DNA from 3 places in the Bacillus sp. 01N45 genome. Region 3 is predicted to be linked to each of the others. Evidence: riboswitches for the same ligand, from Rfam matches in the RefSeq annotation. Region 3 holds a riboswitch; each other region holds the start of a gene.
The links. Region 3 has a riboswitch for S-adenosylmethionine ahead of AC1DMU_RS06590 (ECF-type riboflavin transporter substrate-binding protein). Riboswitches for the same ligand answer to the same signal wherever they lie in the genome.
Positions count from the first base shown of each region.

Region 1: linked by a shared signal. The riboswitch ahead of AC1DMU_RS15685 (bifunctional O-acetylhomoserine aminocarboxypropyltransferase/cysteine synthase) and the one ahead of AC1DMU_RS06590 (ECF-type riboflavin transporter substrate-binding protein) in region 3 are both predicted to bind S-adenosylmethionine.
Region 2: linked by a shared signal. The riboswitch ahead of AC1DMU_RS08845 (Na+/H+ antiporter NhaC family protein) and the one ahead of AC1DMU_RS06590 (ECF-type riboflavin transporter substrate-binding protein) in region 3 are both predicted to bind S-adenosylmethionine.

Region 1 covers NZ_JBFTQW010000006.1:92,696-101,027, forward strand. Annotated here, with positions in the region: gene AC1DMU_RS15665 (FMN-dependent NADH-azoreductase) at 1-214, shown strand, start outside; gene AC1DMU_RS15670 (transcriptional regulator YeiL) at 277-948, opposite strand; gene AC1DMU_RS15675 (YjjG family noncanonical pyrimidine nucleotidase) at 1,055-1,750, shown strand; gene AC1DMU_RS15680 (chloride channel protein) at 1,791-3,023, opposite strand; SAM riboswitch class I at 3,338-3,442, shown strand; gene AC1DMU_RS15685 (bifunctional O-acetylhomoserine aminocarboxypropyltransferase/cysteine synthase) at 3,535-4,833, shown strand; gene metA (homoserine O-acetyltransferase MetA) at 4,817-5,722, shown strand; gene AC1DMU_RS15695 (homoserine dehydrogenase) at 5,864-7,159, shown strand; gene AC1DMU_RS15700 (YczE/YyaS/YitT family protein) at 7,190-7,816, opposite strand; gene AC1DMU_RS15705 (LacI family DNA-binding transcriptional regulator) at 7,915-8,332, shown strand, end outside.
Region 2 covers NZ_JBFTQW010000003.1:210,817-219,148, reverse strand. Annotated here, with positions in the region: gene AC1DMU_RS08870 (sodium-dependent transporter) at 1-318, shown strand, start outside; gene AC1DMU_RS08865 (hypothetical protein) at 349-510, opposite strand; gene AC1DMU_RS08860 (murein hydrolase activator EnvC family protein) at 613-1,884, opposite strand; gene gltP (glutamate/aspartate:proton symporter GltP) at 2,378-3,652, shown strand; gene AC1DMU_RS08850 (ribonuclease FAU-1 family protein) at 3,719-4,237, shown strand; SAM riboswitch class I at 4,358-4,463, shown strand; gene AC1DMU_RS08845 (Na+/H+ antiporter NhaC family protein) at 4,558-5,874, shown strand; gene AC1DMU_RS08840 (lmo0954 family membrane protein) at 6,104-6,460, shown strand; gene AC1DMU_RS08835 (PspA/IM30 family protein) at 6,517-7,179, shown strand; gene liaF (cell wall-active antibiotics response protein LiaF) at 7,286-8,026, shown strand; gene AC1DMU_RS08825 (sensor histidine kinase) at 8,026-8,332, shown strand, end outside.
Region 3 covers NZ_JBFTQW010000002.1:458,574-466,905, reverse strand. Annotated here, with positions in the region: gene AC1DMU_RS06600 (macrolide family glycosyltransferase) at 89-1,267, shown strand; gene AC1DMU_RS06595 (aspartate/glutamate racemase family protein) at 1,317-1,997, opposite strand; SAM riboswitch class I at 2,151-2,266, shown strand; gene AC1DMU_RS06590 (ECF-type riboflavin transporter substrate-binding protein) at 2,405-2,953, shown strand; gene AC1DMU_RS06585 (ABC transporter ATP-binding protein) at 2,964-4,664, shown strand; gene AC1DMU_RS06580 (energy-coupling factor transporter transmembrane component T family protein) at 4,657-5,457, shown strand; gene AC1DMU_RS06575 (YjcZ family sporulation protein) at 5,593-5,700, shown strand; gene AC1DMU_RS06570 (sensor histidine kinase) at 5,793-7,061, opposite strand; gene AC1DMU_RS06565 (protein kinase) at 7,147-8,028, opposite strand; gene AC1DMU_RS06560 (GrpB family protein) at 8,156-8,332, shown strand, end outside.

The sequences.
Region 1 (8,332 bases), on a different contig from region 3:
TGCATTATTAAACGCGCGCGGCGGCGTATATTCTGAAGGTCCAGCAGCTGAAGTAGAAATGGCTGTTAAATATGTAGCAAGCATGATGGGCTTCTTCGGTGCAACAAATATGGAAACAGTAGTTATTGAAGGACATAACCAATTCCCAGATAAAGCAGAAGAAATCATTACAGCTGGTCTTGAAGAAGCAGCTAAAGTGGCAAGTAAATTTTAATTGAAAATAGAATCGTCACTCGAAAAAAGTAGCATTAACAGATAAACGTTAATGCTACTTTTTTATATTTTAAGTTCATCAGCCAGTTTTTCTAATTGAATTCGATCTTGTATGTAATAGGTTCTTCCGTCTTTTTTTAAGTAATTTTGCTGGCAAAACTGGTTTAATACGTATAAAAGATGGCGGTAGCTGACATTTAAGTATTCCGAAGCCTCGGTATGTTTTTCTGTATAACTGTTATTTTGTTCTGTTAATAGAATAAAAGCCGCTAATCGATTTTCGAACGGATAACTATTGTTTTTGGCGTAACTTTCTGTTCGGCTAATTGTTTTTTCGCCGATAAATTTACATAGTTTCTGTAGAAAGGTAGCATCTTGCAATAAAAGATGCTGACAATCTTTAAGAGGGAGCGCTAAGCACATACAATCTTCAATCACTTCCACCGTTTTCGTAACGGATTCAACGCCAATTAACCCTAATTCTCCAATGAACGAAGGTGCTTGAATAAAGTTAATTAAGGAGACCTTCCCGTTTTTGTGACTCATATATATTTTCGCTTTTCCGGAAATTAAGTAATAAAGATAAGGAACATCAACGCCTTCATTACATATCCTTTCTCTCTTTTGAAAGGAATGTAGTTCAGCATACGGTAAGACATTAAAAGAAAAAAGAGTATGGACGTTGTAAGTTTGCATGTAATGAGAGATTTCTTCGCTATTTTTGCTGACTTTCATATTTTCACCTCATGTTTAGTATGAGATATCTCCTATTATGTTTACAAGAAGGAATGATACGATTTACGTAAATTTGTTTTTGTAGAAAAGAGAGTGTGAAGGGCTTATGAAAAAATATAAAACATTGCTATTTGATGTAGATGATACATTGTTAGATTTTCAGAAGGCGGAGAAAATGGCGTTACGTATGCTGTTTGAAGAGAAAGGGATTCCTCTAACTAGCGAGGTTGAAGGGCACTATAAAAAAATTAATAAAAGTCTTTGGGATGCTTTTGAGGAAGGTGAAATGAACCGTGATGAAGTTGTAAATACGCGGTTTTCAATTTTGTTTAAAGAGTACGGGGAAGAAGTAGATGGAGTATTATTCGAAAATAATTATCGTAGCTACTTAGAAGAAGGAGACCAACTTATGCAAGGTGCGTTTGAATTTATAAGTCAAATTCAAAGTGAGTACGATTTATATATAGTGACAAACGGTATTTCTAAGACGCAAGATAAACGTTTACGTAATGCAGGATTACATGCCTTGTTTAAAGATATTTTCGTTTCTGAAGATACGGGATTCCAAAAGCCGATGAAAGAGTATTTTGATTATGTTTTTGAACGAATTCCTAATTTTTCCCCTGAAGAAGGGCTCATTATTGGGGATTCGTTAAGTGCTGATATGAAAGGTGGATATGTAGCGGGAATTGATACTTGTTGGTTTAATCCAGAAAAGAAATCAAATAATAGCGAGATTGTGCCAACATATGAAGTACAAAATTTTGAAGAGTTATACGCGTTATTGAAGCAACGTGTGTAATAAAAATAGGCAGTGGAACTTTTGTCCCTACTGCCTATTTTTATTCGTTTGCAGCTTCGTTATTTTTAGGAAGTGGAAATGCATTACCAATCGCTGCCGCTCCAAGCATCGGTAATAGTAAATTGAGCGGGAAAAACATGAGTAATAGTAATGTTATAGCAATTGGTTTTCTTAATGCATAGCTTGAAATTGCTGTCGTGACGATGGCTACCGAAGCGATTGGATCTATCGGGATAATGGAAGCTATAGCATATCCGATACTAGATCCAGCAAATATAATTGGGAAAATATGTCCACCGCGCCAACCTGTATTTAAACAAACGGCAGTAATACATAATTTTAAAACACCTGAAAGAAGTAGTACCCAGAAAGATAAATGACTCCATTCAACGACTAAATCTTTTAATTGATGTTCTCCTGAGAATAACGTGTACGGGAGAAAAGTTCCTGTAATTCCTAATAAAATACCACCGATAATTCCAAGTGATAGTTTGTATTCCCTGAAGGGATGGATTAATTTCTCTAATGTGAATTCAAATTTGAAATAAAAGAAACCAACTATAGCACCAATACTAGCAAGTGGTAGAAAGGCGATCCATTCATTAAGAGAAAGGGAACCTTCCCCAAAATCAACGATAAAGGATCCGCGATTATCGAATTTACTAAGTAATAAATAAACGGAAAAGCCAGCGAAAGTGGTAGCTAAATATACAATTGCTTTTTTTCCTTTAGAAAATTCGTTAATTTGCTCACCCTCATTTTCATTTGGAGCTAAATAACCGAATAATGGCGCGTTAAAAATTACACTTAAAGTAGCGCCAATTCCAACCTCTGTTAGTTCATTCATTCCTTTTAAGGCAAATGTAAAGCGATCCCCTACCCATGTACAAAGTCCACCGATAATTCCAACAAGTGCTGCTTCGGGACCTAAGCTAGCTCCAAATATTAAAACGATAATCGCAGTTAAAGTAGCTTTATGTACAAAACGGTATTCAATTCTACCAGTTTTTTTATATTCACCCATCACTTCCGGCATAAGACGTGGATATATGCCGAAGTATTTTTGGGTTAAACCAACGAGAATACCACCGATAGTTGTTACACAAATAGTGTAATACGGGGGAGAAGAGAAAATAGTAGGTAAGTATCCCCAAATAAAGTGAATGCCGATATTTATTGTAACTAAAAATAGCCAGACTGTAGCTCCTACTATAGAGCCTAAAAGAATGCCGTATAGGACGAGTATATAGTGCATGTCCTTTGTGTTTGTCATGTTATACCTCCGTTATGTAAGTTTTAATGTCGAAAGGATTAAATATGCTACTGTGAAAGGAATATGTATAGTATCTTTTTGAGAGGTGGGCTTATTCAATATATTGAGGTCTCGTGAGAATTTGAAATGTATACAGTTAAACTACTTACTTAATTTTATATAGTAATCGTGGGTTTTAAAAGGTCTTTTTCAAATGGATATGGAATATATTTCTTTTGTTATGCATGTCAAATTCTTTGTATTTAATTTAGAACATTCAGAAAAACTGTTTGACATTAGGAAATTATTGCTATAAAATCAACGGTAATTGCATAGTCTTATCAAGAAAAGGTGGAGGGACAGGCCCGATGAAACCTTGGCAACAGCCGTATAACGGAATTGTGCCAAATCCTGCAGGTAATAATCCTGAAAGATAAGAAAGAGCCTTTAGAGCGTGTTTTCAAACTGCTCCTTTCTTGTTTTCAGGAAAGGAGCAGTTTTTTATTTTGTATAAAAGAAAGGAGAATGAGAGATGGGAGAATCATGGGGAAAAGGAACAATTTGTGTGCAAGGTGGCTATACACCAAAGAATGGTGAACCGCGTGTTTTGCCACTTTATCAAAGTACAACGTATAAATACGATACTTCAGATGATTTAGCAGCGCTATTTAATTTAGAGGCAGAAGGATATATATATACGCGTATTGGAAATCCTACTTTAGCTGCATTTGAGCAAAAGTTAGCGGATTTAGAGGGTGGTGTAGGAGCTGTTGCAACGGCTTCTGGGCAGGCTGCTATTATGCTTGCTGTTTTAAATATTTGTAGTAGCGGAGACCACTTGCTTTGTTCTTCCACAGTTTATGGCGGAACGTTTAATTTATTTGGAGTGAGTTTGCGTAAGCTTGGTATTGACGTTACGTTCTTTAATCCGAATTTAAGTGCTGATGAAATTGTGGCCCTTGCTAATGATAAGACGAAACTTGTTTATGCAGAGTCGTTAGGAAATCCAGCGATGAACGTTTTAAATTTCAAAGAATTTTCAGATGCAGCGAAAGAGTTAGAAGTACCTTTTATCGTGGATAATACATTAGCAACTCCTTATTTATGCCAAGCATTTGAGCACGGAGCAAATATTATCGTTCATTCTACGACGAAATATATTGATGGTCATGCAAGCTCTTTAGGCGGCATTGTCATTGACGGAGGGAACTTTGATTGGACAAATGGGAAATATCCTGAACTTGTTGAACCGGATCCAAGTTATCACGGCGTAAGTTACGTTCAAAATTTTGGTGCAGCAGCGTATATTGTGAAGGCACGTGTTCAATTATTAAGAGACTATGGAAACTGTATGAGCCCATTCAATGCGTATATTAGCAATATCGGCTTAGAAACGCTACATTTAAGAATGGAGCGTCATAGTGAAAATGCTCTCGCAGTTGCTAAGTGGCTTGCTAACCATGAACGTATTGAATGGGTGAATTATCCGGGATTAGATAGCAATGAAAATTACTCGTTAGCACAAACGTATTTGAAAAAAGGTGCTAGTGGTGTTTTAACATTCGGCATTAAGGGCGGATTAGAAGCAGCGAAAGAATTTATCGCAAATGTAAAACTAGCAACTCTCGTAACGCATGTAGCGGATGCACGAACTTGTGTTATACATCCTGCTAGCACAACGCATAGACAATTAAGTGCTGAAGATCAGCGTCTAGCTGGCGTTACATCAGATTTAATTCGTTTATCGGTTGGTATAGAAGATGTTTCTGATATTATTGCAGATTTAGAAGCAGCGCTAGTCGGAGGCAAAGAACATGCCGATCATAATTGATAGAGATTTACCAGCTCGCAAAGTGTTGCAGAAGGAAAATATTTTTGTAATGACGAAGGAGCGAGCAGAAACACAAGATATCCGGGCATTGAAAATTGCTATCTTAAATTTAATGCCTACAAAGCAAGAAACAGAAGCGCAATTACTTCGTTTAATTGGCAACACACCGTTGCAATTAGATGTTCACTTACTTCATATGGAATCACATTTGTCTCGCAATGTAGCGCAGGACCATTTAACGAGTTTCTATAAAACATTTCGTGATATTGAGAATGAGAAATTTGATGGACTTATTATTACAGGAGCACCAGTTGAAACTCTTTCTTTTGAAGAGGTAGATTATTGGGAAGAGCTTAAACGTATTATGGAGTATTCAAAAAAGAATGTAACATCTACGCTTCATATTTGCTGGGGGGCACAGGCTGGCTTGTATCATCATTATGGTGTTCCAAAGTATCCTCTTAAGGAAAAAATGTTCGGTGTATTTGAACATGAAGTTCGTGAGCAACATGTGAAATTGTTACAAGGGTTTGATGAATTGTTTTTTGCCCCGCATTCTCGTCATACAGAAGTACGAGAGAGTGATATTAGAAAGGTGACAGACTTAACATTATTAGCAAATTCTGAGGAAGCAGGTGTTCACCTTGTCATTGGGCAAGAAGGAAGGCAAGTGTTTGCGCTCGGGCATAGTGAATATAGTTGTGATACGTTAAAGCAAGAATACGAACGGGACCGCCAAAAAGGGTTAAATATTGATGTGCCGAAAAATTATTTTAAGCATAATAATCCAAATGAGAAACCACTTGTAAGGTGGAGAAGCCATGGGAATCTATTATTCTCTAATTGGCTGAATTATTACGTGTATCAAGAAACCCCTTATGTATTATAAAAAAAGATTGTGTAACACGTGGCAACGTTTTCTTTGTAAAGATTAACTCATATTTTTCCGAATGTTCAAAAAACATTGTTTTTCATATTTTTTACTCATATAATTTCATCTAAACACAATTTTTGAGGGGTGGACAGTATTATGAAAGAAATTCAAGTTGGTTTATTAGGTCTTGGGACAGTTGGGAGTGGTGTAGTTCGTATCATTACAGATCATCAAGAGCGACTTATCCACCAAGTAGGTTGTCCTGTAAAAGTAACGAAAGTACTAGTACAAAATATTGAAAAAGAGAGAGAGGTAGAGGTACCTTCTACTCTATTAACACAAGATGCAAATGAAATTTTAGATAATCCAAATATTGACGTTGTCATCGAAGTGATGGGTGGCATTGATGATGCAAAAGCATATATTTTGCAAGCCTTACAGAGCGGGAAGCATGTTGTGACTGCCAATAAAGATTTAATGGCGTTACATGGGGCGGAACTCTTAGCGGTAGCAAAAGATAATAAAGCAGATTTGTTTTATGAAGCAAGTGTAGCCGGAGGGATTCCGATTTTACGAAGTATCGTAGAAGGACTTTCTTCAGATCTTATTACGAAAGTAATGGGAATTGTAAATGGAACGACAAATTTTATTTTGACGAAAATGTCAGATGAAGGGAGAGCATATAACGACGTGTTAAAAGAAGCCCAACAACTTGGATTTGCAGAAGCAGATCCAACATCAGATGTGGAAGGTTTAGATGCAGCGAGAAAAATGACCATTTTGGCTACCCTTGGTTTTTCTACAAATGTAGAGCTTGGAGATGTGAAGGTAAAAGGGATTACTTCTATTACAGAAGAAGATATTGAATACAGTAAGAGTTTAGGATACACGATTAAATTAATCGGTCTTGCGAAGCGAGATGGTGAAAAATTAGAGGTGACAGTTGAACCGACACTACTTCCAAATACACATCCTCTGGCGGCCGTACAAAACGAATATAACGCTGTATATGTGTATGGTGAAGCGGTCGGAGAAACGATGTTTTATGGGCCAGGTGCAGGAAGTTTACCGACAGCAACAGCTGTTGTTTCAGATTTAGTAGCTGTAATGCAAAATATTCGATTAGGTGTAAACGGAAATAGTGCGGTATCCCCGCAGTATAAAAAAGTATTAAAAGAGCCAGACGAAATTGTTGTGAAGAAATTTTTAAGACTTCATGTAAAAGATGAGATTGGTGTATTTGCAAAAATTACTTCATTATTCTCTGAGCGTGGCGTTAGCTTTGAAAAGATTATTCAAATGCCGCTTGAAGAGAAAGGGAAGGCTGAAATTGTAATTGTGACGCATCGTGCGTCTCTTGCTGATTATGATTATATTCTACATACGTTGCAAGGGTATGAAGAAATAGATTGTTTGAAAGCAAACTATCGAATTGAAGGGGATGCTAAGTAGTATCTCTTCTTATAAAACAGAAAGAGCCTGTTAAGCAGCTTGCTTAATAGGCTCTTTTCTATTTAAAATCTTCGTACCAATTTGAATAAATGCTTGGATAATCCAGCCTGTTGTAAAGGATAAGATGATTGTTCCAAAATAGATAGGTCCATCTAATAGGAAGCTTAATGTTAAAAATAAAAACGCTAACGAAATTTCTGTTCTTCTAAATGTCCATTTCTTTTTCTCAGCAACCGTTAAAACGAAAGCTTCTTGAGGTGCTGCGCAAAGGTTTGTAGAGACGTAAAGACCAATCCCAGCTCCAACGAATAGATTTCCGCAAATAAGTGTTATATATTTTGGAAGAGAACGGATAGCGTCCATAATAGTTGGAATGGAACCAATCCAATCAACAAAAAGGGAAATAAGAACCATCGTTACAATTGTACCAATTGTTATTTGTTTTTTATTCCAAAAGAGTACGATAAGAGTAAATGCAAAGTTAATCATGAAAATCCAAAAACCGATACTTATCCCGAAATTTTGATATAGTGCAATAAAGAAGGAATCATAAGGGCTAAGTCCAAAGGAAGTAATTGTCGTCATCATATTAATACCGATGGCGAGAGTGAGTAGACCGCCAATGAAAAATATATATTCTAATTTGAATCGAAGCATAGTTGTATATCCTTTCAAAATGTATTTGCTAGGAAAGGATATATTGTGGAAAGCTTACCAGGTCAAGGGAGAATTTTTGCAGGGAAGGGGAAAATGAGATGACGAATATAAGGAAGATTGCTGAGCTTGCTGGGGTATCTGTTTCAACTGTTTCACGTGTACTAAATAATCATCCATATGTGAATGAACAGAAACGAAAAGAAATTTTAGCAATTATAGAAGAATTAAATTATACGCAAAATGTGAATGCAATTCATTTAGTGAAAGGAAAAACGAATGTAATTGGCGTTTTATTACCGCACGTAAATGATCAATATTATAGCGCTATTATCGAGGGAATATCAAAGGAAACAGCAAAGAATAATTATAATATGATGCTTTGTCAGACGAATTATAGTGAGGAAAGGGAATTAGAAATTTTAAATATGTTAAAAATGAAAAAACTTGATGGGGTTATTATATGTTCGCGGGCGAATAGTAAGGAAAAGCTTGAAGAATATACGAAATTCGGCCCTA
Region 2 (8,332 bases), on a different contig from region 3:
ATTCTTATTTTTGCAGTTGGAATCCCGTCAGCATTATCGTTTGGAATTATGAGTGATGTGAAAATATTTGGTAAGACATTCTTTGATTTCGTCGATTTTTCGGTAAGTAATGTATTACTGCCGCTCGGAGTACTAGCCATTTCGCTATTCGTACCAAATAAAATGAGTAAAGAAATGTTAATGAAAGAATTAGAAGTTACGGAAACGAAAGGGAAAACATTATTTAATATTTGGTTCTTCTTACTTCGTTATGTTATTCCAGTAACGGTAATTATTGTATTTTTAAATGCGATAGGCGTATTTAAAATGTTTGCATAATAAAAAGACGGAGATTTCTCCGTCTTTTTATTATGTTGTAGGTGTATTCAATAAACGATTATACGCTTTATAGGCTGTGACGACTGCAATGAATGATCCGATTAAAAATAATGCTGAGCCGCCAAATGTAAATAACCGGCCAATGTAAGTTTCTCTAGCTTCTTCTATTTTCTGTTGTAATTGTGTATTCATATGATTCACCTCGTAAAATATGGGCATTTAGTTGTAGTCTATGTGGAATGCCTATAGTGTGTGAAGTGGAAATAAAAAAACTCGGTATGAACCGAGTTTTTTTTATAATCCGATATAAGGAGATGGATCCACTGCGTTTGTCTTACCGACATTCCATTCTCCAAGGTGAAGTTCGAAGTGTAAATGCTGCCCGTATGATTGGCCAGTATTTCCCATGAATCCAAGTTGAGTGCCTTGTTTTACAGTTTGTCCATTTGATACAGAACGGCTACTCATATGAGCATATACTGTCGTATATGTTTTTCCGTTTATACGGTGAGATAAGTACACAACGTTTCCGTAACTAGATGATAATTCTGAGCGAATAACAACACCATCAGCAGCGGCAATAATTGGAACGGTTCCTGAGGCTGCGATATCGATTCCTTTATGGTTATCTATAGAGCGCACGCCAAACCCAGAAGTTTTTGATCCAGCTGCTGGCTTAATAAACCCGCCAATATTTGTATCGTGTGGTGTTGGAGCTGCTTGAGCTGTTTGAGCAGATGTAGTGGCTTGTTTACGAGCTTCTTCTGCCTTGCGAGCTTCTTCAGCTTTACGAGCCTCTTCGGCACGTTTTTCTTCTTCAATTGCTTTTTGAACAGCTTGACGCTGATTTTCTAAAATGCCTTTAGATTCTTCTAATCCTTCAATCTCTGAATCTACTTTTGCTACTTTCGTATGTAGATCGCTAATAAAGGTTTGCTGCTGTTGTTGGTTATTTTGTAATTCTTGCTGTTTTTGTTCTAATTTTTGCTCGGATTCTTTCAGTTGTTGCTCTTTTTTCTCAACAGCCTCTTTTTCTTTCGTCACAGCATTTTGGTCAGTTGTTTGCTTTTTAACAATATCTGTATCATTGTTTAAAATTAAACTTACAGAGTACATATTATCAACAAGATCAGCAATGTTTGTAGAATTTGTTAATACCTCTGTGATGATGTTTGTACGAGGTTTTTCTTGCATAGATTGTAAACGTTGTTTAATAACTTCCTGACGCGTATCTATGTTTGTTTGTAATTGCTCTATATGTTTCTTTTTTTCAGTAATTATTTGTTGTGTTTTACTAATTTCTTTTTTTGTATCGTTTAATTCAGCTTCGTTTTTATTAATAGAAGTAGTTAAATCGTCGATTTTCTTTTGTAATTCTTGAATTTCTTTTTCTATTTGTTCTTTCTCAACTGATTTATTTTGTAAGTCATTTTGTTTTCCTTCTAATTCAGATTGAATATTAGATAATTTATCTTGATTCGTTTCAGCGTATACGGGTGAAAGTAACGGAGAAACAAAAAGTGTTCCTGCTGCTAAAACACTAAACGCTGCAAATTTCTTTTTCATGGTTGTCTGGCTCCTTTCCCTATGAATGTTATATATCATAAGAAGAAGAGTGTCTATCGTTGTAACCATAATGTAAAGAAAATTTTATAAAGTTGCTAAGTTTTGTCGGAATTTATCATTTTTCAACAGTATTTGTAATGGTGATTTTACTTTTTTAGTTTGTGCAACAAAGGTGTATTCTAGATTTTATCTGTAAAATAAAGGGAAAAAATCGTGATTTTATATAGTGAAATTCAAGTTGAAAACCCACTAAAATACTAGTGAGGAATCGTTCTCATGTTAGGTTTTCTGACATGGGTTTTATTTTTGTCAAGAAAATTATTTGTGTTCAGGAAAAGTTATTTTGTTGTCAGATTTAATTTTTTGATTTATGATTTTTAACAGGGACAAAATGTAGTGAATTGTCGAATAATATGTAATACTCTTAATTTCAAGTTTTATAGATATAGAATGAGAGGTAGAGTGACACATCGAAGAGGGGGTTACAACAAATATGAAAAGAATAGGACTTGCATGGCAAATTTTAATTGGACTTGCCCTAGGTATCGCGGTGGGGGCAATTTTTTATGGCGATAGCACAGTTGTAGGGTACCTAAAACCAATTGGTGATATTTTTATCCGATTAATTAAAATGATCGTTGTGCCGATTGTTGTAGCAAGTATTGTTGTTGGAGTTGCTGGTGTTGGCGATGTTAAAAAACTAGGCCGATTAGGCGGGAAAACAATTCTTTATTTTGAAATTATTACAACAATTGCAATTGTTGTTGGTCTACTGGTAGCGAATATTTTCCAACCAGGAAAAGGCGTGAATATGGATCAATTAACAAAGACTGATATTTCTAAATATGCAGAAACAACAGCTCAAGTACAAAGTCATTCGTTTGCAGATACATTTGTGAATATCGTTCCAACGAATATTATGAAATCATTGGTTGAGGGCGATATGCTTGCGATTATCTTCTTCTCTGTACTATTTGGTTTAGGAGTTGCGGCGATTGGTGAAAGAGGAAGACCGGTTCTTCAATTTTTCCAAGGTGTAGCAGATGCGATGTTTTACGTGACTAACCAAGTTATGAAATTTGCACCGTTTGGTGTATTCGCATTAATTGGTGTAACAGTTTCGACGTTTGGTTTATCTTCATTAATTCCATTAGGGAAATTAGTCATAGTTGTATATGGTGCGATGATTTTCTTCGTTGTAGTCATACTAGGACTTACAGCGAAACTATTTGGAATTAACATTTTCCAATTCTTTAAGATTTTAAAAGACGAGCTGATCTTAGCATATTCTACAGCAAGTTCAGAAACAGTTTTACCAAAAATCATGGAGAAAATGGAGAAATTCGGTTGTCCGAAAGCAATTACATCTTTCGTTATTCCGACAGGTTATTCATTTAACTTAGATGGATCAACTTTATATCAAGCAATTGCAGCAATTTTCTTAGCGCAAATGTACGGTATTGAATTATCCATTACACAACAAATTACATTATTACTTGTATTAATGGTTACATCAAAAGGTATTGCGGGTGTACCGGGCGTATCATTCGTTGTATTATTAGCAACACTTGGTACAGTAGGTATTCCAGCTGAAGGTTTAGCCTTTATCGCTGGTATTGACCGTATTTTAGATATGGCTCGTACAGCAGTTAACGTTGTAGGAAACTCTTTAGCAGCTGTAGTTATGTCTAAGTGGGAAGGTCAATATGACGCTGAAAAAGGACAAGCTTATTTGAAAGAGATTTCTGAAAAAGGTCAAGCAGCTTAATTATAATTTGAACAAGCTCTCACATAATATGTGGGGGCTTTTCTATATAGAAGGGGAGCGGACGTAATGAAACGTAAATATGGTGACGGTTCTTCGTGGAAGCGACTAATAGAGAAGGATTATACGGTTAAGCAAGTGGAAGAAGGAATGCTAGGAATATTAGAAATAAAAAAGGTAAGAGAACCTAGTTGTAAAGAATATGATAGTAAAGAACTTTGTATCGCAGGGAATCAATATACGTGGATTCAATATTTCATAGACGGGAAAAACTTTGCGATTACAGCTATGTTAGATGATCAGAAAAAATTAGTGCAATATTATATCGATGTGGCGAAAGAATATAAAATTGACGACCGTGGTTTACCGTATTTTGATGATTTATATTTAGATGTAGTGTTATTACCGAACGGTAAAATGTATATATTGGATGAAGATGAGCTAGAGGATGCTTATAAAAGTGGCGATGTTACAAAAGAAGAGTATGAGTTAGCTTGGTACACTACGAAATGGATAATAGATGCAATAAAAAATAGTGAATTTTATTGGATTTCAATATTGGAAGAAGAAATCAAAAAGTTAAAATGATTGTTGTATTCAAATTTTTGTATAATTACCAAAAAAATCTATACAAAAAATAATTGACTTTTGTTTTGTAAGCGAGTAAAGTTAGGGAAGAAATTATTATTAAAAAATAAATATGAAACCTTCTTATAAAGAGAGGCGGAGGGACTGGCCCTACGATGCCTCGGCAGCGGACTCGATTTCAGAGTGCTGTGCCAAATCCAGCAAGCATGTGCTTGAAAGATGAGAAGAGCGTTCCTTATAGATGTATAAGACCTCTTCTCATTGGAAGAGGTCTTTTGTTATTCATTAGAAAAAGGTTGAAACTAGGGAGAGATGGTACTTTGAAAGAAACGAGAGGAAATGGTTTGGCTTTATTACCACTTGGGATATTTTTGGCGCTATTTATTGGTTCTGGAATTATTACAGGTGATTTCTATAAATTGCCGATACTTGTAGCAATTTCAATTGCTGTAGGAGTCGCTTTAGCAATGAATCGTAAAGAAAGTTTTAATGTAAAAGTAGAACGATTTGCTAAAGGTGCAGGGAACCCGGATATTATGATTATGGTTCTGATTTTTGTACTTGCAGGAGCATTTTCTGAAACAGCAAAAGGGATGGGCGGCGTTGATTCTACAGTTAATTTAGCGTTATCCATTTTACCGCAAGGATTTATCGTAGCTGGAATTTTTGTTATAGGGGCATTTATTTCATTAGCGATGGGAACTTCAATGGGAACAATTGCTGCATTAGCACCAATTGCTGTAGGTATTAGTGGGCAAACTGATATCTCTATTGCACTTACGATGGCTACTGTTGTTGGTGGGGCGATGTTTGGGGATAATTTATCATTTATTTCAGATACAACAATCGCAGCTGTACGTTCACAAGGAACAGAAATGAAAGATAAGTTTAAAACGAACTTTTTAATTGTATTACCAGCAGCTATTATTACAGTTGTACTATTAGTAATCGTTACTTTAGGAAGTGACACGCAGATTAAAGCGCATAGCTTTGACTGGATAAAGATTTTACCGTATGCAGGAGTACTTATTACAGCATTGCTTGGTTGGAATGTACTTATTGTGTTAACTGGTGGAACTGTACTATCCGGCGTTATAGGTCTTTTAGATGGGAGTTACACGTTAGAGAGTTTCTTTAAAAGTGTAACGACTGGAATGGGCGGTATGATGGAGTTAGTATTACTTGCTATTTTAATTGGTGGTATGGTCGAACTGATTCAATATAATGGTGGTATTCAATATTTAATGAATATTTTAACTCGTAACATTCGTTCGAAAAAAGGAGCAGAGTTCGGTATCGCTGGCTTAGTGAGTATGACGAATATGTGTACAGCGAATAATACGATTTCTATTATTTTTACAGGTCCACTTGCGAAAAACATTGCAGATCAATATGAAATTGATCCTCGTAAATCAGCGAGTGTATTAGATCTTTTCTCATGTTGTGTGCAAGGGTTAATTCCGTATGGTGCGCAAATGTTAACGGCAGCAGGATTTGCGGCGTTATCTCCGATTGAATTGTTACCATATGCGTTTTATCCTATCTTAGTTGGAGTATGTGGAATTATTTCTATATTAATTGGTTTCCCGAGGTTTTCTAAAGTAGCGGGAAAGAAAGAGTATCACAAAACAGCATAATTTAAAATGAAGTTTATGAATAGTAATGAAAGCCGTACAGAGAATGTTCTCTGTACGGCTTTTTATGTGCGATAAAAGAGTGAATCATCCTATCCTACCGCATATTTTTACAAAAGGCTGAATGCAACTCAGTCTTAAGTCTGAGTCGAAAACGGTTCTTAAGCTCGTTATGGAAAAGTGAAAAAATAGTTAAGATAAGAGTATCAAATCGAAGGGAGGCAAGCACAAGATGAAACAATTTCTAGCGTTTATCGCGGCTGGTATTTTAGCTTTAATTGCTCTTGGCAGTCTTGCTGGTATTATAGGATTCGCAATTGGAGCAGGAGTTGTGTACTGGAGCTATAAATCATTTGTGCGAGCACAATCATTTTTTGGAAAGTTAGCTTGGGGTATTGTTGGTTTGATCGGCTTGTCCATCGCCCTTTCTCATTCCCCAGCATTAATCGGTATCGCAGCATTAGTAGTTTTATACTACGGATACCGTGAGTGGAAAAAAGAAAAAAATGTAGTTGTTGATTCTGCACCAGAAAGTTCTAAACCATATAGCAACTTTGAAGATGAGTGGAACAAGTTAATGAAAAACTAATAAAAAATTAATAAAAACCAAATCAAATTGATAAAGTAGAAGAGAGGAAGATTATAATGAAACAATCTTTATTCGGACGTGTACGCGATGCAATTTTAGCAGATTTTCATAATGTGTTAGATGAGAAAGAAAGAAAAAATCCAATCGCGATGTTAAACCAATATTTACGCGATAGTGAGCGTGAAATAACAAAAATTGAGAAGTTAATTGAGCGCCACAAAACATTAAAATCTAATTTCGCTCGTGAGCTTGAGCAAGCACGTTATTTCGTTAATAAAAGATCAAAGCAAGCGATCGTCGCTCAAGAAGCAGGCGAATTACAGCTACATGAGCGTGCGCTAGAAGAAGTAGCGTATTATGAAGGGCAAGTAACTCGATTAGAAGAAATGTATGCAGGTGTTGTAGATCAAATTGATGAGTTAGAGCGTCGTCTTGCTGAGATGAAAAATAAATTAAAAGAAATGCACGCAAAACGTATGGAATTAATGGCACGTGAAAATATGGCACATGCAAATCGTCGTATGAATACAGCGATGCATAAAATGGATGAAAATAATCCGTTCTTACGCTTTGAGGAAATTGAAGATCATATTCGCGACTTAGAATCTCGTATAAATGAGGAGCATGAACGTGACACATTTGATATGAAGATTGCAAAGCTTGAGCGTGAAATGAAAGAGAAGAATGATGTATCGTTAACGAAAGAGTTAACAAAATAATAGTAGTATATTATAAAACAGGCTTATGATATAGTGATAGGAGAAAAGGTGTTGGAAAGCAATGCCTTTTCTTCTATGTATATGTAACAAGAAGGGGGGAGCTGAAATGAAGAAACAATTTTCAAAAACACAATTAATGGGGATGCTCCTCATCATATTTGGATTCGGTCTTTTTCTTGATATGATACTTGGACATTTTGAACCAGGTGGTCTCATTTTTGCATTTATTATGCTTATGTTTGGAAGGCATTATCGTAAGAAGAATCGTTATGTAAGGGGAAATGTCTTTTTATTTGTTGGTGGTATCGTATTTTTATTCTTCTTATTTTCATCAGCAGCATTTGTTCTTGTCGTATTTGCTTGTTTAGCTTTAATTGGTTATCAACTGATTCAACAAGGACATCAGCAAAAAGCAATGAAGGTTGAAATTAAAGAAAAAGGGATTATAGACGAAGAGAAGCAAATATATCGTACAGAACCATATTTAAAAAATATGTTTGTAGGGAATATACGAATGATGGATCATATTTATGAACTTGAGGATATTAATGTTCAATATGGTGCTTGTGATGTGGAAATAGATTTAACAACTGCTATGATTCCAGAAGGAGAAACGGTAATTGTTATCCGAGGTGTCGTTGGTAATATTCGTTTATATGTGCCATATGATATTGAATTGTCTTTAAATCATTCTGTTATTGTCGGACGTGTGCTCCTGCCAGGACATGAAGAGACAGGATTTAATCGCAATGTTACATTTAGAACAGAGCAGTATAAAGAAGCGCCTCGTCGTATTAAAATTATTTCTTCGCTTGTCGTAGGCGATACGGAAGTGAGGAAAGTATAATGAAGAAACAAAAAAATATTTCGTGGATGTATATTCGTTATTCTATGTTGTCTTCTGTTAGTATTGCACTCATTTGTACAATTGTATATGTATGGAAAAGCGAGCAACAAGTGTATGATTTATTATGGAAGGAATCCATCGCTTCTGTTCCAATTGGCTTGTTTATTATGACTACAAGTTTACTTATCGGGGGAATTGTAGGATATGCAATCGGTTACTATATAGAGCAGCGTATACAAGGATTAAATACTTTTCTATTTGAAGTGGAGCGAGGGAATTTTCCGAGTGATGTTTCGTTTACTGCAG
Region 3 (8,332 bases):
AAGCATATTAGGACTATTAGGTGAAGATTGACGGTAATAATTACAGTATGCTTAATAAGCGAATTGAAATGTAAGGAGTGAGAAATAAGTGCTAAATATTTTAGTGGTTAATTTTCCAGCAGAGGGACATGTAAATCCTACATTAAGTTTAGTCAAAGCCTATACTGAACGAGGTGATCACGTACATTATATTACGACAGAACAATTTAAAGGCAGAATTGAAGATTTGGGAGCTACTGTATATACACATCCAGATTTATTAAAGGAGATTTCTATTGATTCTGAAACTCCAGATGGGCTGAATTCTTTCTTTCGTGTACATGTTCAAACTTCTTTATATATATTAGAAATTATGAAACAATTATGTGAAAACATACATTTTGATTTCGTAATTTATGATATATTTGGCGCTGGAGAGTTAGTAAAGGAGTATTTACAAATTCCAGGCATAGTTTCTTCTCCTATATTTTTAATTCCTCCAAATTTTTTGGAAACATTACCTTTTCATCCAAATGCAGAAATACCATTCCAACCTGATAAAATTTCTGAACAGTTACTATATCAAATGGAACATGAATTTGGAGTAACACCTAAAAATAATCTTCAATTTATGCATAACAAGGGAGATATTACTCTTGTGTACACAAGTCGCTATTTTCAACCTAATAGCGATTTATTTGGAAGAAATAACATTTTTATTGGACCGAGTATTTCAAAGCGTAAAACAAATGTACAGTTTCCATTTGAATTACTTAAAGATAAGAAAGTTATTTATATTTCAATGGGGACACTGCTTGAAGGACTCGAACCATTCTTTAATACTTGCATTGATACTTTCTCGGATTTTGATGGAATAGTTGTAATGGCAATTGGTGATAGAAATGATTGTTCAAAAATTAAGAAAGCGCCAGACAATTTTATAATTGCTTCATACGTACCCCAATCAGAAATATTAAGTGAAGCAGATGTTTTCATTACACATGGTGGTATGAATAGCGTACACGATGCCATTTATTTTAATGTCCCATTTGTTATAATTCCACACGATAAAGACCAGCCAATGATAGCGCAAAGATTAACTGAACTTGAAGCAGCACATCGGTTATTGAAAGAGAATGTTAATGTGCAAACTTTAAATGAAGCGGTAACAGACGTTCTTTCAAATGAAAAGTATAAACATGGTATACGAAAACTGAATGATAGTTTTTTAGAATGTGGTGGTACTAAAGAAGCAATTGCAGTGATTACATCTCTTTTAAATAAATAGTTTAGCCAAGATAAAAACATAGAGGCACTACCTTTATGCTTTTATATTATTATACTGCAAACTGCACAGCAGTATTTGCATGTAAAAAAGCGGTATCAAAAACAGGTACAGTAAGGTCGTTTTGGGAAATGAGCAATGGTATTTCAGTGCAGCCTAGCAATATACCTTCTGCGCCATTTTGAATTAATGAGTTTGTAATTTGTAATAGCTTTTCTTTTGATGTTTCTGAAATAATTCCTTTACTTAATTCATTTAAAATAACATGATGAATAAAATTTCTTTCCTCTTTATTTGGAATAATTGTCTCAATGTTATAGTTCGCTAGACGTGATTTATAGAAGTCTTGTTCCATCGTTTGTTTCGTACCTAATAGTCCGATCCGTTTTATATTCTGCTCTACCATTTTTTTAGCACTTACATCACCAATGTGAAGAAGTGGAATAGATATTGCCTGTTCTACTTCTTCAGCAAATAAATGGACCGTATTGGAACACATTAATAAACATTCAGCCCCGGACTTTTCAACCTTTTTTGCAACTGTGACTAATTCGTTTTTCACTTCTTCGTATTGATGATTTTGTAATAAAGTAGTTACTTCACCAAAGTCCATGCTATATAAAACAAGCTTCGCATTTTGATCGTATTGAGAGAGTGTAAGTGTATTAATATGTTTATAGTATAACGATGTAGATTCCCAACTTAGTCCACCAATTAAACCGATTACTTTCATCGTACATTCCTCCCGTAACTATTTTGAATTCATTATTTCATAATTCCGATAAGAATACAATGATTTAAATGTGCCGTTAAACGAAAAATAAAAATAATTAGAAAAGTGTTGAAATTTATACTTATTAGTGCCATAATACGAATTACAAATTAATACTTATCCAGAGAGGTGGAGGGAACGGCCCTATGAAACCTCAGCAACCCCTATATAAATTTATAGGAAGGTGCTAATTCCGCAGAGGACACGATGTGTTTTTTGGAAGATAAGAGGATTCTTGAACGTGAAGAAAATGACCTCTTATGTAAGGGGTCATTTTTTGTTGTATAGAAAGGGAGTGTCGATGCATAATTCATTTTCAAAATAAATATAGAGTAATAAAAGTTGACTAATACGGGAGGGGAATTGTAATGAACAAATTATCAACAAAGTTAGTAGTAGCAATCGGAATTGGAGCAGCATTATACGGGATATTAGGACTTTGGGGATTTTCTATTGCACCCAATACATTTATTAAACCTGCATTAGCTATTTTAACCGTTTTTGGAGCGTTATTTGGTCCAGTGGCAGGACTTTTAATAGGACTTATCGGTCATACCGTAACAGATACAATCGCTGGATGGGGTATTTGGTGGGGGTGGGTTATTAGTTCAGGCATTATCGGCTTTGCAATGGGACTCATTCAAAAAAGAGTTAGCTTTAGTGTGAAAAACGGGACGTATAATAAGCGGGATATTTCTTATTTAGCCATTACTGGGTTAATTGGTATTGTCATTGCTATTATATTTGCTGGGGCATTCGATGTTATTGTGATGGGAGAACCATTTGACAAAATTGTTATACAAGTATTAGGAGCAACAATTGCTGATGTTATTGTATTTTTAGTTCTTGGATTGCCAATTACAATAGGTTTAGCTAAATCTAATAAGAAACATACACATTTAAAAATTGAAAAGTAGGGATGTTAACATGCAACCAATCATTTCTTTTGAACAATTCAGCTTTCAATATGAACATGCTGCGCAACCTACTGTAAAAGACATTACATTTCATATATACCCTGGAGAAAAAGTACTAATTGCTGGACGTAGTGGTTCAGGAAAATCAACATTAGCTCATTGTATTAATGGGCTAATCCCATTTTCTTATGAAGGGAGTAGTACTGGAACTATTTCTATTGCGGGAAAAGATCCGAGGAAAGGGAGTATTTTTGAACAGAGTAAACAGGTAGGAACAATTTTGCAAGATCAAGATGCACAATTTATTGGTCTTACAGTAGAAGAAGATGTAGCTTTTTATTTAGAAAATGAATGTGTAAATCAAGATGATATGAAAAAGATTGTTTCAGAATCATTAAAAAAGGTAAAGATGCATACTTTTCATAAACAAAGTCCGCATGAATTATCAGGAGGGCAAAAACAAACTGTTTCTTTAGCCGGTCTGTTAACGACAAATGCTAATATTTTATTGTTTGATGAACCGTTAGCGAATTTAGATCCAGTAAGTAGCTTACATACGATAGAACTTATTAAAGATATACATAAACAATATAATAAAACAATTGTACTTATTGAACATCGAATAGAAGAAATGTTCAATCTGGATTTAGATAAAATTATTTTAATGGATGAAGGGGAAATCGTTGAGATAGGAACACCAGAAGAGATTTTGGCCTCAAATATATTACCATCTATTGGCTTAAGGGAACCTATGTACATTGAAGGATTAAAGAGATTACAGTTTGATAGTAATAATGAGGTAATATACCCACTTGAAAATCTTCAAAGAGAAAGTGTTCGTAGCGCAATAAATGAGTGGATGGAGAAGCAAGTTTTTTGTAAAAATACTCCTAAAAACAAAGAAATATTGAAAGTAGAAAATTTGTCGTTCTCCTATTCTAATAAACAAAAAGTATTAGACAATGTAAATTTCTCCATTAAAGAAGGGGAAATTGTTGCACTTTTGGGTCATAATGGAGCCGGTAAATCTACATTAGCTCATAGTCTTATAGGCATAAACAAAACAAAAAATGATAGGATTGTATTTGATGAAGTAAATATCAATTCTTGGTCTATTCGTAAACGTGGTGAAGTCATATCTTATGTAATGCAAAATCCAAATCATATGATTACACAACCTACTGTTATAGAAGAAGTTTCATTTTCATTAAAATTAAAAAAGGTTTCAAAGGAAGAAATTAAGCATAGAGCGGAGGAAACGTTAAAAATTTGTGGCTTGTATCCATTTCGAAATTGGCCAATCCAGGCATTAAGTTACGGACAAAAAAAGAGAGTAACGATTGCATCTGTACTAACAACCAATCCGAAACTTATTATTTTAGATGAACCGACAGCGGGACAAGATCATTATCATTATAAACAGTTTATGACGTTTATAAGAAAACTAGCTGCAAAGGGAATATCTTTTATTTTTATTACACACGATATGAATCTCACATTAGAATATGCAGACAGAGCGATAGTTCTACATGAAGGAGAAATTATTGCGAATAATACTGCATCTACTGTATTAGGGAATTCAGAAACTTTACATAGAGCGCACTTAGGGGAGAGTTCTTTATTCAAACTCGTTAAATTAAGTGGTATTGCAAAACCTGAAAGATTTATAGAACTTTATTTTGATGTTATGAGGAGGGAGGAAGGTGTATAATACATATTTTCATCGTATGGATGGAGCAGTGAAATTGTTGTTATTTATTTTTTGCATGACGCTTACTTTTTTATTTTTTGATTTTCGCGTATTGCTATTTGTATTTATGATTGGATGTATCGGACTATTTATTGCTAAAATTCCATTTCGTAAAATTTGCATTGTTTTTACTGTTATATTTACATTTAGTTTATTAAATTCTGTCATGATTTTATTTATTACACCAACTCATGGATCTGAATTAACCGAATCATATACTTCGTTTTTACATATCGGATATGCAACAATTACATATGAAACATTATTTTATGCAGCTACACTTTCATTAAAATATTTTACGTTATTACCATTTACACTTATTTATATATATACGACTGATCCAAGCAAATTTGTGAGTAGCTTAAGTAAATTTCGAATTCATTATAAGATTACATATGCAATAAATATTGCATTACGTTATATACCTGATATTCAGTCCGAATATAAAGTTATTAAACATGCACAAGAGGCAAGAGGAGTAGCTTTTGAAAAAGGAGAAGCAAGTTTATGGATTCGTATGAAAAACCGTGTCTTAATTTTTTGGCCTTTAATTATTCATTCACTAGATAGAATCGATACAGTTTCAAATGCAATGGATTTAAGAGGATTTGGAAAGAAGAATACACGAACTTGGTTTTATACAAATAAAGCGAAAAGCGGGGATTTCATTGCTTTATTTGTAGGTATTTTTATTTTAATTGTTGCAGTGTATTTAAAGTTACATGTATTTCAAAACTTTTGGTATCCATTTTAAAGCACTCTCAAATGAGTGCTTTTACTTATTTTTATGTGGACATGCTCAAAAAAGGGATATTTACATAATGTATAATACGAACCAGTTAAAATGATCAACTACCTATTAGTTTTCAAACCAAAAGGAGGAGAAAATATGAGTTACGGTGGTTCTTGTGGTTTTGGTGGAGGTTTCGCGTTATTAGTTGTGTTATTTATTTTATTAATTATCGTTGGATGCAGCTGCTGGGGCGGAGGGTACTAATTTCTAATTAGTCTCCACAAATGTAAACTTAAAAAACATAGAAGATACTTATGTATCGAAACAAATAAAAAAGGAGCAATTATGCTCCTTTTTTATTTGTTTTCAGATGAGTTCATATTACATTTCGGCAATGTAATTGTCAAAGTTGTACCTTTATTAATAACGCTTCGGATTTTCAAACTACCTTGCATCGTTTCAATGATTTTAACAGCAACCATTGTACCTAAACCTGTACCTTTTGTTTTTGTACTAAAATATGGTTCACCAAATCGATTTACTTGCTCTTGTGACATACCAATTCCGCTATCCTCAATTCGAATAATAACTTTATTATTACTAATAGATGAGGAGATATGTAAAGTACCACCATTAGGCATTGCTTCAATCCCATTTTTTATTAAGTTTAAAAAACATTGTTGAAAGTGCTGTTTATTGCCTACAATTGTTGCTGTGGAAAAATCTTTTGTAATATGTATTGTATTCATATTGCATAATGGTAAGATCATATTAATAACTCGGTTCAACTCTTGTTCTACTGAAATATGATCTGATTTTTCTGAAGCAGGTTTGGCAAACGTTAAATAATCATCAATAATTCCTTGTGCACGATGTAACTCTTCAAGTATATGTTCAATATACTCATCTCTTGATTCTGGAGTTAAATTAGGTGTTTTTAAAAGTTGAGTAAATCCTTTTACGACAGTTAAGGGGTTTCTTACTTCGTGCGATATACTAGCAGCAAGTTGGCTAACAATCTCCATTTTTTCCATTTTAATCATCTTCGATCGCATACATACTGCATCTTTTAAAACTTCATTAAAATAAATGCCAAACAACATCAAAATGGTTGGTAATATTATGAAATAAATAATGTACAAATTATTCACTTCAAAATCTGATAAAGTTAATACAATTACAGTTGTAAATATTGCTAGAAAAAATGTTAAAAACATTCCATAAGCTACTTTAATTTTTCTATTATACTTATTAAATTTTGCGGATGCGAATGCTGTAACGATAAACATTGTTCCATAAACTAGTATTGTTAACATACTAAATCCATAAAATGAAAATCTTGTAATTAATAAAATAGCAAACAAAATGATACCAACAGGGAAGCCACCATAAAGTGTGCCTATTATAACTGGTATTTGTCTTAAATCATGAATACAATTTTCATCCATATAGATTGGATAGCGCATACATAAAATAAGAGGGATACTCGTACAAAGGATAATAAGTAATTTTTTATATTTCTTTAAATAGCGTCCGCTATCATATATAAAATAAAAAATAAATATACTACTTAAAATGTAAAGAAGATTATTTAATACGTTTTGATTAATATAAACAAAGTTCATAATATTTTCCTCGTTATTTTGAATTTCCATTTTATATGTATTATACATGATTATAGTAGAAACTTTATGTTTTTAATAATATAGGTTATATCTTTTCAGCATTTGCCACGTTTATCCACTCTTCATAAAATACTTTAACTGATTCATATCGTTCAGCTCGGCTTTCATTTACAGCACGATACGCTATTTCATATAAATTCCTACTTGCTTCCCATTTTGTAAAGGAACGATCTTTTCCATCTCCTAAAATTTCGAAAGCCATCGCCCCCATATTAAATACATTTGTTCTTGCATCAATCATAGCATTTAGCTCAAATTCTTCAGGAGACATAAAACGCGAGGAGCCCCATAATCTTCCCATTTTATTCACATATGGTTTTTTAGAATATAAATCAATATCACAAATCTTCGTCTCATTTGTATGAAAATTATATAAAATACTACCGTCATAAAAATCTAATGCTACATAGTTTTTCTTTTCGACATATGTATGGAAAGAAAAGATGGAATGTAATGATTGAATTCGTTCCATAACTGATAAATGTTTAAATTTATAAAATGGAGAGCTTGGATTAGTATATTTTTCAGGAGGCGGAAAACTCCAATGCGAATGGAGACATTCACCATCAAACCAATCGAAAATTAATACATATCCAGAGTGAACTGGAAAGTGTTCAATTAGTTTTATAAGCGAGTCATGCTTTAATTCCTCATATAGGAAAACCGATTTTTTTAACCTTTCAATAGCGTCTTTCACAGTTCCTTCATATGCAAGTGTTTGTGCCCCTGCATATTTAATAAATTTCTTACGCCCATCTTTTTCTACACCAAAAGATAGATTGCCTGAATCTTGCTGGTCAAAAACCGCAAATACGTTTCCTAATTTCAATAGCCAATCAAAATTATGATGTTCTTTTAACTGGAATGTAACTTGATTCAATTGAATTTCAACTGGAATATCTTTCATATTATACCTCGCATTTATTATAATAAAGTTGTATATTTCAGTATTCGACATATTTTGTGAAAATCCTATGTTAATCACATGAAATTTTATAAATATAATAATAAAAGATTATAAGAGGGTGGATAAAATGGAACAACAAATCGTTATTAAGCCATATGAAAAAGAATGGCATAAAGAGTATGTAATAGAAAAAGAGAAATTTATTTCTTTATTCGGAGGAGATTGTATTGCTATTGAACACATAGGGAGCACATCTGTACAAGGATTAGGAGCGAAACCTCTAATTGATATGATGATTGGTGTA